One region of the Agrobacterium sp. GW821-FHT02D03 genome, then DNA from elsewhere that is predicted to be linked to it. Evidence: predicted binding sites of a transcription regulator. Region 1 holds the regulator's gene; the other holds the start of a gene.
The links. The regulator HrcA, encoded in region 1, represses chaperone genes, less so after heat shock. The targets are predictions, from matches to a motif close to GTTAGCACTCNCNNNNNGNGAGTGCTAAC.

Region 1 (6,574 bases):
ATCTGCAGCAGCGTTTCGTCCGCTCCGCCCGGCGTCTGCGACCCGTCGAGGTCACCAAGACGCTGGAGCAGACCACCAAGATAGAGATGGACCTTCGCCTCGAGGCGGCCGCTCTTTCCGAGCTTGCCGAAAATACCAAAGGTGATCCCGGCTTTCGCGTGCCGGAAGTGGATTGGGAACGCACCGGTCGCGACGTCGTCACCATGGAATGGATCGACGGCATCAAGATGTCGGATACGGATGCGCTGAAGGCGGCCGGTCACGACCTCAATGCGCTGGCCGATACACTCATCCAGTCCTTCCTGCGCCACACGCTGCGCGACGGCTTCTTCCATGCGGACATGCACCCTGGCAACCTTTTCGTTGATCCGACGGGCATTATCGTCGCAGTCGACATGGGAATTGCCGGACGGCTTGGCAAAAAAGAGCGCCGCTTTCTGGCGGAAATCCTTTATGGCTTCATCACGCGCGACTACATGCGCGTAGCTGAAGTGCATTTCGAAGCGGGTTACGTACCGGCCCACCATGACATGGCAAGCTTCGCTCAGGCGATCCGCGCCATCGGCGAGCCGATCCACGGCCAGCCCGCCGAAACCATTTCCATGGGCAAGCTCCTGACGCTGCTTTTCGAAGTCACCGAACTTTTTGACATGGAAACGCGTCCCGAACTGGTCATGCTGCAAAAGACCATGGTCGTCGTCGAAGGCGTATCACGTATCCTCAATCCGCGCTTCAACATGTGGAAGGCCGCAGACCCCGTCGTCAGCGGCTGGATCCGCGACAATCTCGGGCCAAAGCGTATCGTCACCGATCTGAAGGACGGCGTGAAGGCAGCGATCAAGCTGGCGGAAGCGGCACCCGAGATCGCGGCCAAGACCGAAAAGCTGCATTCCGAACTGATGTATATGAGCGAAAACGGCCTGCGCTTCGATGAGCGCACGGCCGAAGCCATCGGCAGGTCAGAAGCCCGTCACACCCGTTGGGGTCGCCTGGCACTCTGGGTGATTGCGGTGACGCTGATCTATATCGCTGTCAGGATTAGTTGATCCGGTGGCAAGCGGTGCGCTCTCTGGGCATTTAGAGAGCGCCCCTTAAGCGAGATCGGCAACCACCGAATCCAGGATCAGCATTCCCGACGGCGTGCAGCGGACGCGGGAATTTCCAAGCCGCTCGATAAAGCCGTGTTCCAGTAAAACCGCTTCGCGATCCGGGTCCAGATCGCGACCTGAGAACTCGCTCCAGCGGGCGAGATCGACGCCTTCGCGAAGCCGCAGTCCCATCAAAAGCAACTCGTCGGCCTGTTCGTCACGCCCCAGCATTTCCTGATCCACCATGCCGTGCCCATCACGCTCCACGGCTTGCAGCCATGTTTCGGGGTGACGCTCGGTGGCGGTTGCGAGTTTGGCGCCGCCCTTGGTCAGGCGTCCATGGGCGCCGGGGCCGATACCGGCATAGTCGCCATAGCGCCAATAGGTGAGGTTGTGGCGGCTCTCAGCGCCCGGACGCGCATGATTGGAAACCTCATAGGCCGGGAGCCCATGGCGTGCGGTAATCTCCTGCGTCGCCTCGTAAAGCACAGCCGACTGTTCGCCATCCGGAACAATCAGCTTGCCCGCCTTGTGGAGACCGTAGAAGGCCGTGCCTTCCTCGATCGTCAACTGGTAGAGCGACAGGTGATCGACCGCATAAGAGATGGCCTCTTCGAGTTCCTTTTCCCATTCCTCAACTGTCTGATTGGGGCGGGCATAGATGAGATCGAAGGACATGCGTGGGAAGATTTCGCGCGCCAGCCGGATAGCCTTCAGCGCATCGGCCACATCATGCAGGCGTCCGAGGAACTTCAGATCCCGGTCATTCAGCGCTTGTACGCCCATGGAGACGCGATTGACGCCGGCGGCCCTGTAGCCACGAAAGCGTTCCGCTTCCACGCTGGATGGATTGGCCTCCATGGTGATCTCGATGCCGTCCGGCACGCGCCAATAACGGGCGATACCATCCAGAATGGCGCCGACCGTCTGCGGGTCCATCAGCGACGGCGTGCCGCCGCCCATGAAAATGCTGGTGACGACCTTCGGGCCGCTCAACTGCCGCATCGTTTCCATTTCGCGCAGGAAGGCGGCAACGAACCGCTCCTGATCCACCGGCTGATGGCGGACATGGCTGTTGAAATCGCAATAGGGACACTTGGCCGCGCAGAAGGGCCAGTGAACATAGATGCCGAAGCCGGGCTCACCCGTATCCGGCAGAAGGTCCGCATATCCGGACGGATGTGCGCCGGGCGCAGAAGAAAGGCCGCTCCCGGTCATCGTAATGCTCATGCCTCCAGGCAGGTTTCGACGAATGTTTTGAAAGCGCGTGCGCGGTGCGACAGCGCTGTCGCATCGCCCTGGCGCCAGCCATGCTTTTCGTCGGATGTCATTTCGCCAAAGCTGGTTGTGTAGCCTTCTGGCTGGAAGATCGGATCGTAGCCGAAACCGCTCGTGCCGCGTGGCGGCCAGACGATCGTGCCTTCCGCTTCACCGCGGAAAAACTCGGTATGGCCGTCTGGCCAGGCCAGGCAAAGAACGCTGACGAAGCGACCCGTGCGCTGCTCCGGTGTCGTCGCACCACGCTCCTGAAGCGCGTCTTCGACCTTTTGCATCGCCATGGCGAAATCGCGTGTGCCGTTGCCGGTCTCCGCCCAGTCCGCAGTGTAGACGCCCGGCGCGCCGTCCAGCGCGTCGATCACCAGGCCCGAATCGTCGGAGAGTGCGGGCATGCCGGATGCCTTGGCCGAAGCGAGCGCCTTGATCGCCGCATTTTCTTCGAAGGTCGTCCCGGTTTCGGCCGGCTCCTCGAAATTTAGCTCGGCGGCCGATTTTGCCGAAAAGCCGAGAGGGCCGATCAGGTCGGCGATTTCGGCAATCTTGCCCTTGTTGTGGCTGGCAACGACGATGGTTCTGGTATCAAGCTTGCGCATGGTCTTGTCCCGTTCAGGCGATTGCCTGCTTCTGCATCTCGACGAGTTCCGCACAGCCAGCCTTGGCAAGGCCAAGCAGGGTCAGGAATTCTTCTTCCGAGAATGGCTTACCCTCGGCGGTGCCCTGAATCTCGACGATGCCGCCAGAGCCGGTGATGACGAAGTTGGCGTCTGTTTCCGCAGAGGAGTCTTCCAGGTAATCGAGATCGATCACCGGCTGATTGGCGAAGATGCCGCAGGAGATGGCGGCGATATGATCCTTCAGAACCTTTTCGACCTTCAGCATGTTGCGGCTTTCCATCCACTTCAGGCAGTCGTGAAGGGCAATCCAGGCACCGGTGATGGAGGCGGTACGCGTACCACCATCGGCCTGGATGACGTCGCAGTCGATGCTGATCTGGCGTTCGCCAAGGGCTTGCAGATCAACGACTGCGCGCAGCGAACGGCCGATCAGGCGCTGGATTTCCTGCGTTCTACCGCCTTGCTTGCCGGACGATGCTTCGCGCTTCATGCGCTCGTTGGTGGAGCGGGGAAGCATGCCATATTCAGCTGTAACCCAGCCTTTGCCACTGTTGCGCAGCCACGGCGGCGTCTTTTCCTCGAGGCTGGCGGTGACCAGAACATGCGTATCGCCGAATTTGACGAGACAGGAGCCTTCGGCGTGCTTGGAGAAGTTACGCTCGAAGGATACCTTACGCATCTGGTCGGTTTTTCTGCCTGAGGGCCGCATATCGTTTCTCTCCGTCTCTTAACTTCCCGCCTTCTACGGTCAGGGCGACGCTTTTGCAAAGGAAAAGCGGACGAGCAGGGCTTAGAGCCGAATTTCCGTTTTCACTTGGAAGACCGAGTGACTATATTCAACACAGTCAAAAACAGCTTGGGGAAAAACGAGCGGCATGGGCATAACACCCCCCATCGGCAAAGAGCCAGGTGCGCTTCTGGACGATCGCTCACGCGAAATCTTCAGGCGCATTGTGGAAGGCTATCTGGAAACGGGCGAACCGCTCGGTTCGCGTAGTCTCTCTCGCCTGCTTCCCATGTCGCTGTCGCCAGCGTCTGTGCGTAACGTCATGAGCGATCTGGAGGAACTCGGTCTCATTTATTCGCCGCATGTCAGTGCCGGACGCCTGCCGACCCAGACCGGGCTTCGCTTCTTCGTCGATGCCTTCATGCAGGTGGGCGAACTGCCAGAGGCCGAGCGCGCCAATATCGACCGGCATATCGGCCCGATCTCCGGGCGCGAACAGTCTCTCGAAGGCCTGCTGTATGAGGCAAGCAGCATGCTCTCCGGCATGTCGCGCGGGGCAGGGCTGGTGCTGACCGCCAAGAACGATGCCGTCCTCAAACATGTGGAGTTCATCCGGCTGGAGCCAACCAAGGCGCTCGCCGTTCTGGTCGGCGACCATAACCAGGTCGAAAACCGCATCATCGAGCTGCCGGCCGGCATCACTTCGTCGCAATTGACCGAGGCCGCCAACTTCATCAACGCGCATCTCGGCGGCCAGACCTTGCCGGAACTGCGAAGCCAGATAGCCCGACAGAAGAACGAGCTTCAAAGCGCGCTGAGCACGCTGGCTCAGGATCTGGTCGAGCGGGGCCTTGCCGTCTGGTCCGGTGACAATGAGGAAGGCAAGCTCGGGCGCCTGATCGTGCGCGGCCGCTCCAATCTTCTCGAGGGGCTTGCCGGCGAAGAAGATATCGACCGCGTTCGTCTTCTTTTCGACGATCTGGAGCGCAAGGAAAACCTGATCGAGATCCTCAATCTGGCAGAGACCGGCTCCGGGGTCAGGATTTTCATCGGCTCGGAAAATAAGTTGTTTTCCCTGTCGGGCTCATCGCTGATCGTCGCACCCTACAAAGACGACGAGAACCGGGTCGTAGGCGCTGTCGGGGTGATCGGCCCGACACGGCTGAACTATTCCCGCATCGTGCCGATGGTGGATTACACCGCCCAGATCATGGCGCGGCTTTCCACCAAGCGACGTTAGAGCGTTTCCATTTGACGTTTCCATCTGAAAAGGAAACGGTCTACCCGCGCAGGTCGCTTGAAAAACCGCTCCTTTTTCCCGTAAGCCTTGATTTTTGCATGGCAAAGCTCGATATCGGGCTCAATCTCATTGCAAGCCACAATACACATGTAATTTGGAGAACGTCATGACTGACACCAACAAGACCGGACCTGACGCAGGCGCTGCCGACGAAGCAGTGGAAGCGACCACGGCGGAGAATGCGGTGCCGGAGCAGGCAGAACCCGATCCGATCGATGTGCTGAAGGCGGAAAACGCCGATCTTCGCGACAAATTCCTGCGTCTGGCCGCTGAGATGGACAATCTTCGCCGTCGCACCGAACGTGAGGTCAAGGATGCAAAGGCCTATTCCGTTGCCGGCTTCGCGCGTGACATGCTGGCCGTCTCCGACAATCTTCGCCGCGCGCTCGACACCATTCCCGAAGAACTGAAGCAAAGTGCCGAAGCCAATATCAAGGGTCTGATCGAAGGCGTCGATATGACGGAACGTTCCATGCTCTCCGCACTTGAGCGTCACGGCGTGAAGAAGATCGATGCCGAGGGTGAGAAGTTTGATCCGAACTTCCATCAGGCCATGTTCGAAATCCCGAATACCACCGTGCCGAACAACACGGTCGTCCAAGTGGTGCAGGCTGGCTTTACCATCGGCGAGCGCGTTCTGCGTCCCGCCATGGTCGGCGTCGCCAAGGGTGGACCGAAGGTTGAAGCGCCGGCAGGTGCTGAGCCCGGCACGAGCGGTCTCAACGAGAAAGACGCCTGAGCGCCTTCTTCGTCTTCATCTGATCAATAGCAAAAGGCCCGGATATCTGATCGATATCCGGGCCTTTGTTTTACAACATCGGCCCGAAAAGCGGTCTCGATTTTCGGAAAGCACGATGCGTCGATTCAAAAAGGTAAAGCGCCGTGCGTCCAATAGGACGCACGGCGCTTTAAACGTCAGGGCTATGTTCGCGTGAACCCAGGCTTGGCGTTCAGGCCGCGTTCACCTGCTCCTGGTTAAGAAATGTGTAGATCGCGGTATCGGAATCAGTCGCGCGCAGTTTCGCCACCAGTTCCGGGTCGCGCAGAACGCGGGCAATCCGCGACAGGGCTTTCAGGTGGTCGGCGCCAGCACCTTCCGGCGCGAGCAGAAGAAACACGAGATCGACCGGCTGGTCGTCGAGTGCTTCGAAGTCGACGGGTGTTTCCAGGCGCGCGAAAACGCCGGTAATGGAGGAAATGCTGCTGAGCTTTCCATGGGGAATGGCAATGCCATGACCGACGCCGGTGGAGCCGAGCCGCTCACGCTGCAAGATGACGTCGAATACGTCCCGCTCGGAAACCCCGGTGATACGGGATGCCTTTGCTGCCAGTTCCTGAAGGAGTTGCTTCTTGGAATTGACCTTTAGCGCGGGAATAATCGCATCTTGGTGCAGCAAATCTGCCAATGCCATTTCTTTTTCCTTCATGCCATCGAGACGAACCGGAAGACGCTTGAGGGCGCCTTCCGGGTCCTTAGACTTCAGCTCTTGATCATCGCCGCGTCGACCCAGCCGATGTTTCCATCGTTGCGACGGTAGACGATGTTGAGTTCTTTCGACGGGCTGCG
Region 2 (6,574 bases), 340 kb from region 1:
CAAAGCCTGATGAAACCTGCCCCGATACACAGGCCGAGCACCGGCAGCATCCCGAATTTCAGGCGAAACAGCATGATGGCCGAGACGACGAAGAGCGCAAGCGATGCAAGGTCGAGCGAATGCCAGTCCGGCAAGGACATGCCGAAATTGATCTGAGGCAGAAGTTCAACCCTGTCGACTTTGCCAAAAAGCACATGCAGGCCAAACCAGACCGAAAGATTGAGAATGACGCCCACCACCGCACCGGTAATGGCGGACAAGGCGCCGGATAAAGCCGCATTGTCTCTCAGCCTTTCCACGTAAGGCGCACCGAGAAATATGAAGATGAAGCTTGGGACGAAAGTCGCCCAGGCGGCAACACTTGCCCCAGCAACACCCGCCAGCATCGGATCGAGCATGCCTGGATGCCGAAACGCTGCGAGAAAGCCGATATAGGAGAGAACCAGAACGAGCGGTCCGGGTGTAGCCTCGGCAAGCGCCAGGCCGTCCAGCATCTCGCTTGCCGTCATCCAGTGATGCGTCTCCACCGCAACCTGCGCCACATAGGCAAGAACCGCATAGGCGCCACCAAAGGTGACGACTGCAAGCCTTGAGAAAAACTCTTGCAGTTCGATGAGCGAGTTCGGCGCGGCCAGAAGCCAGAACAGCAGAAGCGGCATTTGCCAGATGAAAATGCCGACGAGAACCCCTCGGATCTGCCGCAGCAGGGGTGGTGCCTTGCTTTCGACATCAGGCTTTGTCGAGCGCCCTCCTCGGGCTTTCAGGAAACCCGAAATACCGGCAGCGAGAATGACAAGCGGAAAGGGAACGCCGAAAAAGAACAGAGCTATGAAGGCTGCGGCCGCAACGCCGATCAGGAAGCGGCTCTTCAGCGCGCGTTTTGCCACGCGCAGCAAGGCTTCGATGACGATGGCGAGCACGCCTGCCTTCAGACCGAAGAGAAGGGCGGGCAGCCAATGCGTATCCTGATAGAGCGCATAGGCTGCCGCAAGTGCGACGATGACGAGGAAGCCCGGCAGAACGAAGAGCATGCCGGCGATGATGCCGCCGCGTCTGCCATGCAGAAGCCATCCGGCATAGGTTGCCAGTTGCTGGGCCTCCGGTCCTGGGAGAAGCATGCAGTAATTCAGCGCGTGCAGGAATCGCTCTTCGGAAAGCCAGCGTTTCTCATCGACCAGCACGCGGTGCATCATGCCGATCTGGCCCGCTGGACCGCCGAAGCTCAACAGGCCAACACGGCCGAAGACAAAAAAGAGTTCCGACAGAGTCGGGTGGGTAGCGGAAGTTTCAGAGCGCAAAAAATCTGTCATGCAATCGCAGTAACCATTTTACATGAAATTTTTCCGACGGGCCGTTCTTGACAGCACCCGACACCCTGCTTATCTCCGTCTCGCTAGCACTCGGCAAATGAGAGTGCTAACATCAATCCAGGCGGGTCGTTTCCGATCCGCGAATGTCATTTGATCGAGGGAATAGACAATGGCAAGCACCAATTTCCGCCCGCTGCACGACCGCGTTGTGGTTCGTCGCGTTGAGTCTGAAGCTAAGACCAAGGGTGGCATCATCATTCCTGATACCGCCAAGGAAAAGCCGCAGGAAGGCGAAATCGTCGCAGTTGGCTCCGGCGCACGCGATGAGTCCGGCAAGATCGTCGCTCTCGACGTCAAGGTCGGCGACCGCATCCTGTTCGGCAAGTGGTCCGGCACGGAAGTAAAGCTCGACGGCGAAGACCTTCTCATCATGAAGGAAGCCGACATCATGGGCATCATCGGCTGATTTAGCCGCCTTCCCCATTTCCGTAATCTGAAGCCGGACACTGTTCCGGCCATTCGAAACCAGGAGTTTTGAAACATGGCAGCCAAAGAAGTAAAATTCGGCCGCTCGGCGCGCGAAAAGATGCTCAAGGGCGTCGACATTCTCGCTGACGCAGTGAAGGTCACGCTCGGCCCGAAGGGTCGTAACGTTGTTATCGACAAGTCCTTCGGCGCACCGCGCATCACCAAGGACGGCGTTTCCGTCGCCAAGGAAATCGAACTGGAAGACAAGTTCGAGAACATGGGCGCACAGATGGTCCGCGAAGTTGCTTCGAAGACCAACGACATCGCCGGTGACGGCACCACGACTGCAACCGTTCTTGCCCAGGCGATCGTTCGCGAAGGCCAGAAGGCTGTTGCAGCCGGCATGAACCCGATGGACCTGAAGCGCGGTATCGACCTCGCTGTTTCAGAAGTCGTCAAGGACCTGCAGGCGAAGGCAAAGAAGATCAACACCTCTGAGGAAGTTGCTCAGGTCGGTACGATCTCCGCTAACGGCGACACGCAGGTTGGCCGCGACATCGCGGAAGCCATGCAGAAGGTTGGCAACGAAGGCGTTATCACCGTCGAAGAAGCCAAGACCGCTGAGACCGAACTCGAAGTCGTCGAAGGCATGCAGTTCGACCGCGGCTACCTGTCGCCCTACTTCGTGACCAACCCTGAGAAGATGATTGCCGACCTGGAAGACGCTTACATTCTCCTTCACGAGAAGAAGCTGTCCAACCTTCAGGCCATGCTTCCAGTTCTCGAAGCCGTTGTTCAGACCGGCAAGCCGCTCGTCATCATCGCTGAAGACGTCGAAGGCGAAGCTCTTGCAACGCTCGTCGTCAACAAGCTGCGTGGCGGCCTCAAGATCGCTGCCGTCAAGGCTCCTGGCTTCGGCGACCGCCGCAAGGCCATGCTTGAAGACATCGCGATCCTGACCGGTGGTACCGTGATCTCCGAAGACCTCGGCATCAAGCTCGAAAATGTCACTCTCGACATGCTCGGCAAGGCCAAGAAGGTTTCCATCTCCAAGGAAAACACCACGATCGTTGACGGCTCCGGCCAGAAGACCGACATCGAAGGCCGCGTTGCCCAGATCAAGGCTCAGGTCGAAGAAACCTCTTCCGATTACGACCGCGAAAAGCTGCAGGAACGCCTTGCCAAGCTCGCTGGTGGCGTTGCCGTCATCCGCGTCGGCGGTGCAACGGAAGTTGAAGTGAAGGAGCGCAAGGACCGTATCGACGACGCTCTGAACGCAACCCGCGCTGCTGTTCAGGAAGGCATCGTTGCCGGCGGTGGTACCGCTCTGCTTCGTTCCGCTCAGAAGATCACCGTCAAGGGTGTGAACGACGACCAGGAAGCTGGTATCAACATCGTTCGCCGCGCTCTGCAGTCGCTGGTTCGCCAGATCGCAGACAACGCAGGTGACGAAGCTTCGATCGTTGTTGGCAAGCTTCTCGACAAGGATGACGATAACTTCGGTTACAACGCTCAGACCGGCGAATATGGCGACATGATTGCCATGGGTATCGTCGACCCGGTCAAGGTTGTCCGTACGGCTCTGCAGAACGCAGCTTCGGTTGCTTCGCTGCTGATCACCACGGAAGCCATGATTGCCGAGCTGCCGAAGAAGGACTCCGCAATGCCTGCAATGCCGGGCGGCGGCATGGGCGGCATGGACTTCTAATCAGTCCATTCCCTCTGGAATACGAAAGGGCGGTCTTCGGATCGCCCTTTTTGTTTGGCGCGTTCCGCCGTCGCGATCAAATTCCCCTCAGCTCAGTCCAGCATTGCGAGCCATCCATCAGCAGCAACACTCTAAGCCTGCTTGATCTTGGAACGTGCTTACCGCTACACAAACGTCGAATAATGCATCGCCCCGATGCAAGCATGTGGAACAGGTGTCTCTTGAACAGTGCCGTCGAACTTCCGGTGCAGAAACAGCTCGAGGCCTATAATGCCCGTGACATCGATGAATTCATGCGGTGGTGGGCTGACGACTGTCAGTACTTTGCTTTTCCCTCGACGCTCTTGGCGCGCAACGCTCTCGAAATTCGCGAGCGCCACATCGCGCGCTTCAAAGAACCAGACCTTTATGGGCGACTGCTATCGCGCATAATTCTCGAAGACATGGTCATCGACCACGAGACCGTGACGCGAAATTTTCCCGAAGGACGTGGCGAAGTCGATGTTGTCTGTATCTACGAGGTCGCTCGCGGCAAGATCGCAAAGGCGTGGTTCAAGATCGGAAAACCGAGAATCTTGTAGTCCTACCCATACGTCCAGCAATAAATGGCTATGATTGCTCGTTTAACTTCGGCTGCATCAGGCCTCGATATCCTTGCGGAAGAAGACGACGCGTTGTGTTTCCGTAAAACCGAGAGCGGCGTGAAACTTCCGGCTCACCTCATTCTCAAGCGGGGCGTCGGAGGCAAACTCCAGGCATCCTTGAGACTTACCCCAGTCCCCAACTGCATCACAAAGCAGCCGCGCGATTCCTTGCTTCCGATGCGACGGCAGAACATAGATACCTTCCAGGAAGGCCACGGGCGACGTCTTGCAGCCGTTGACATAATCGTTGCGCAAACTGCCTTCGGCAAAACCGACGATCTCACCCTCCTCGCTTTCGCTGAGAAAAGCGACGGCCCTATCGGCTCCCTGTAAAAAGGTCTCGATGACATCCTCGCGGTGTTGCTCGACGGAGCCGTCCGGCCAGAGCGCCGCGCGTAAACGCGACCATGAATCAACATTGTCGAAGGTGCCTCTAACGATTTTCATCCTCTCTCCCCTTGTCATCTGTCTCGCAGCGTCTCCATAAGCAGAGGTCTATCACCATGCTCGATCGGCACAACGCGTCCGGCTGATTGTTCACTTTTTGAAGACGAAGAGTCTCCGTGCGTTTATCTTTCGTCAATTCGAAAAATCCGTCAGAACTGTCTCCAGAGTTCACGCAACGGCTTGAACGAAAGCTCACAACGGAGACATCAAATGTCCAGCAGTCAGAACGCTCTCGTGCTCGTCGCACGCATCCTTCTTTCCTTCATTTTCGTCTATTCCGGCTTCGGCAAGCTGATGGACCCTGCCGGCACGGCCGGTATGATAACCGGCGCTGGCTTGCCTGCGGCAACCGCTCTTGCTTACCTTGCCGGTTTGTTTGAGCTCGTCACCGGCCTTGCCGTTCTGGTTGGCTTCCAGACCAAGATTGCCGCCTTCGCACTGGCTGCATTCTGCGTCTTCACCGGTCTTGTCTTCCACAGCGGCACCGTTGCCGTTCCCGGCTGGCCGGATGCGGCTCTCGGCTGGATCAACACGCTGAACGGCATCATGCTGATGAAAAACATCACGCTGGCTGGCGCCTATATCCTTCTCGGAGCCTTCGGTGCCGGTGCCTATTCGGTCGACGCGATGCGCGGCCCGAAGCTTGCCCACGCCTGAATTCCAAAGCGGATAAAATGAGCCGTCGGAGCAATCCGGCGGTTTTTTCTTTATGTTCGTTCCTTGGGAAAAGCGGGGATCGCGTCGAGATGGTCCACCCAAGCGGCCTTGGAGCGCGCCCAGATCTGCACACGCGGTTCCAACTCGGCCCGTTCATTGATCGAGCCCCACCGTATGCCCCAGGTGCCGTTGTCCTGTTCGGCGCTGCTGAACAGCGGCGCGCCGCAGTCGCCACAGAAATGCATCAGCCGGACATTGCCGTTTTCCGCCTTCTTCCTGTAGAGCTTCGGCTCCGCGCCGGTCAGGCTGATATCCTGGCGCTTCGCTCGCAAGGTCACGCGATAGGGCGAACCCGTCAGACGCTGGCAATCCGTGCAGTGACAGATGACCACATGCTCCGGATCGGCTTCCGCTTCATATTGAACGCTGCCGCAGTGGCACTGGCCTGTGATGCGCATGACATTCTCCTTCATAAGGAGAACAGCATAAACAAAATATGCCCTCAGCCAAGCGCCGTCTTGACGCGCGAGACGATCTCCTGAACGACAGCATCGCCTTCGTGCTCCGCCTTGCGGGCACGAACGAAGCAGGCTTCCGACCTCAAGATGATGCCGTCGGTCAGGATCTTCAGGTGGTTCGCCTTCAGCGTCGACCCGGTGGAGGTGATATCGACGATGATATCCGCCTGACCGGCTGCGGGCGCGCCTTCTGTGGCGCCTAAGCTTTCGACGATACGATAGAGTTGAATGCCGTGCTGGCGAGAGAAGAACTGCTGCGTCAGGCGCCAATATTTGGTGGCGATCGCCAGGCGGCGACCGTGACGGGCACGAAACTCCGAGGCGACGTCGCCGAGATCGGCCATGCTATCCACGTCGAGCCAGATTTCCGGAACCGCAACCACCACATCCGCATGGCCGAAACCGAGCCGGGCGCAGAACTCGACGCGTGTGTCCACGTTGCTCAAGTCTTCGCGCACGAGATCTTCACCCGTCACGCCGAAATCGACAGTGCCGTTGCCGATCTCACGGGCGATCTCGGATGCCGAAAGATAGGCGATCTCGATATCGTCTCGTCCTTCGACACGGCCGCGATAGGAGCGGTCACTGCCGATTGCGGTGATCTTCAGCCCTGCGCGTTCGAGAATGGCCGAGGAGTCGTCCTTCATGCGTCCCTTGGAGGGCAGCGCTATGGTGATGGTCATGCGGAAGTCCTCGCAGCTTCGATGCGGTCCAGCCAGAGCGAGAAACCAACGGCGGGAATCGTGTCCTTGGCGCCAAGCAGCGTCATCAGCCGGTCGAAACGTCCGCCCCCTGCGAGCACGGCCGTTTGACCCTCTTGCG

Region 2: groES (co-chaperone GroES) is a predicted target of HrcA. The motif match lies at 1,393-1,421, and genes of this name have one in related genera.

The regions. Positions count from the first base shown of each region.
Region 1 covers NZ_JBWKVN010000001.1:2,834,171-2,840,744, reverse strand. Annotated here, with positions in the region: gene ubiB (2-polyprenylphenol 6-hydroxylase) at 1-1,046, shown strand, start outside; gene hemW (radical SAM family heme chaperone HemW) at 1,092-2,306, opposite strand; gene rdgB (RdgB/HAM1 family non-canonical purine NTP pyrophosphatase) at 2,315-2,959, opposite strand; gene rph (ribonuclease PH) at 2,973-3,689, opposite strand; gene hrcA (heat-inducible transcriptional repressor HrcA) at 3,856-4,947, shown strand; gene grpE (nucleotide exchange factor GrpE) at 5,114-5,746, shown strand; gene ptsN (PTS IIA-like nitrogen regulatory protein PtsN) at 5,958-6,419, opposite strand; gene hpf (ribosome hibernation-promoting factor, HPF/YfiA family) at 6,488-6,574, opposite strand, start outside.
Region 2 covers NZ_JBWKVN010000001.1:2,490,110-2,496,683, forward strand. Annotated here, with positions in the region: gene chrA (chromate efflux transporter) at 1-1,310, opposite strand, end outside; gene groES (co-chaperone GroES) at 1,480-1,776, shown strand; gene groL (chaperonin GroEL) at 1,852-3,486, shown strand; gene AC07U5_RS11885 (nuclear transport factor 2 family protein) at 3,708-4,067, shown strand; gene aac(6') (aminoglycoside 6'-N-acetyltransferase) at 4,125-4,577, opposite strand; gene AC07U5_RS11895 (DoxX family protein) at 4,788-5,234, shown strand; gene AC07U5_RS11900 (GFA family protein) at 5,285-5,692, opposite strand; gene hisG (ATP phosphoribosyltransferase) at 5,737-6,435, opposite strand; gene AC07U5_RS11910 (ATP phosphoribosyltransferase regulatory subunit) at 6,432-6,574, opposite strand, start outside.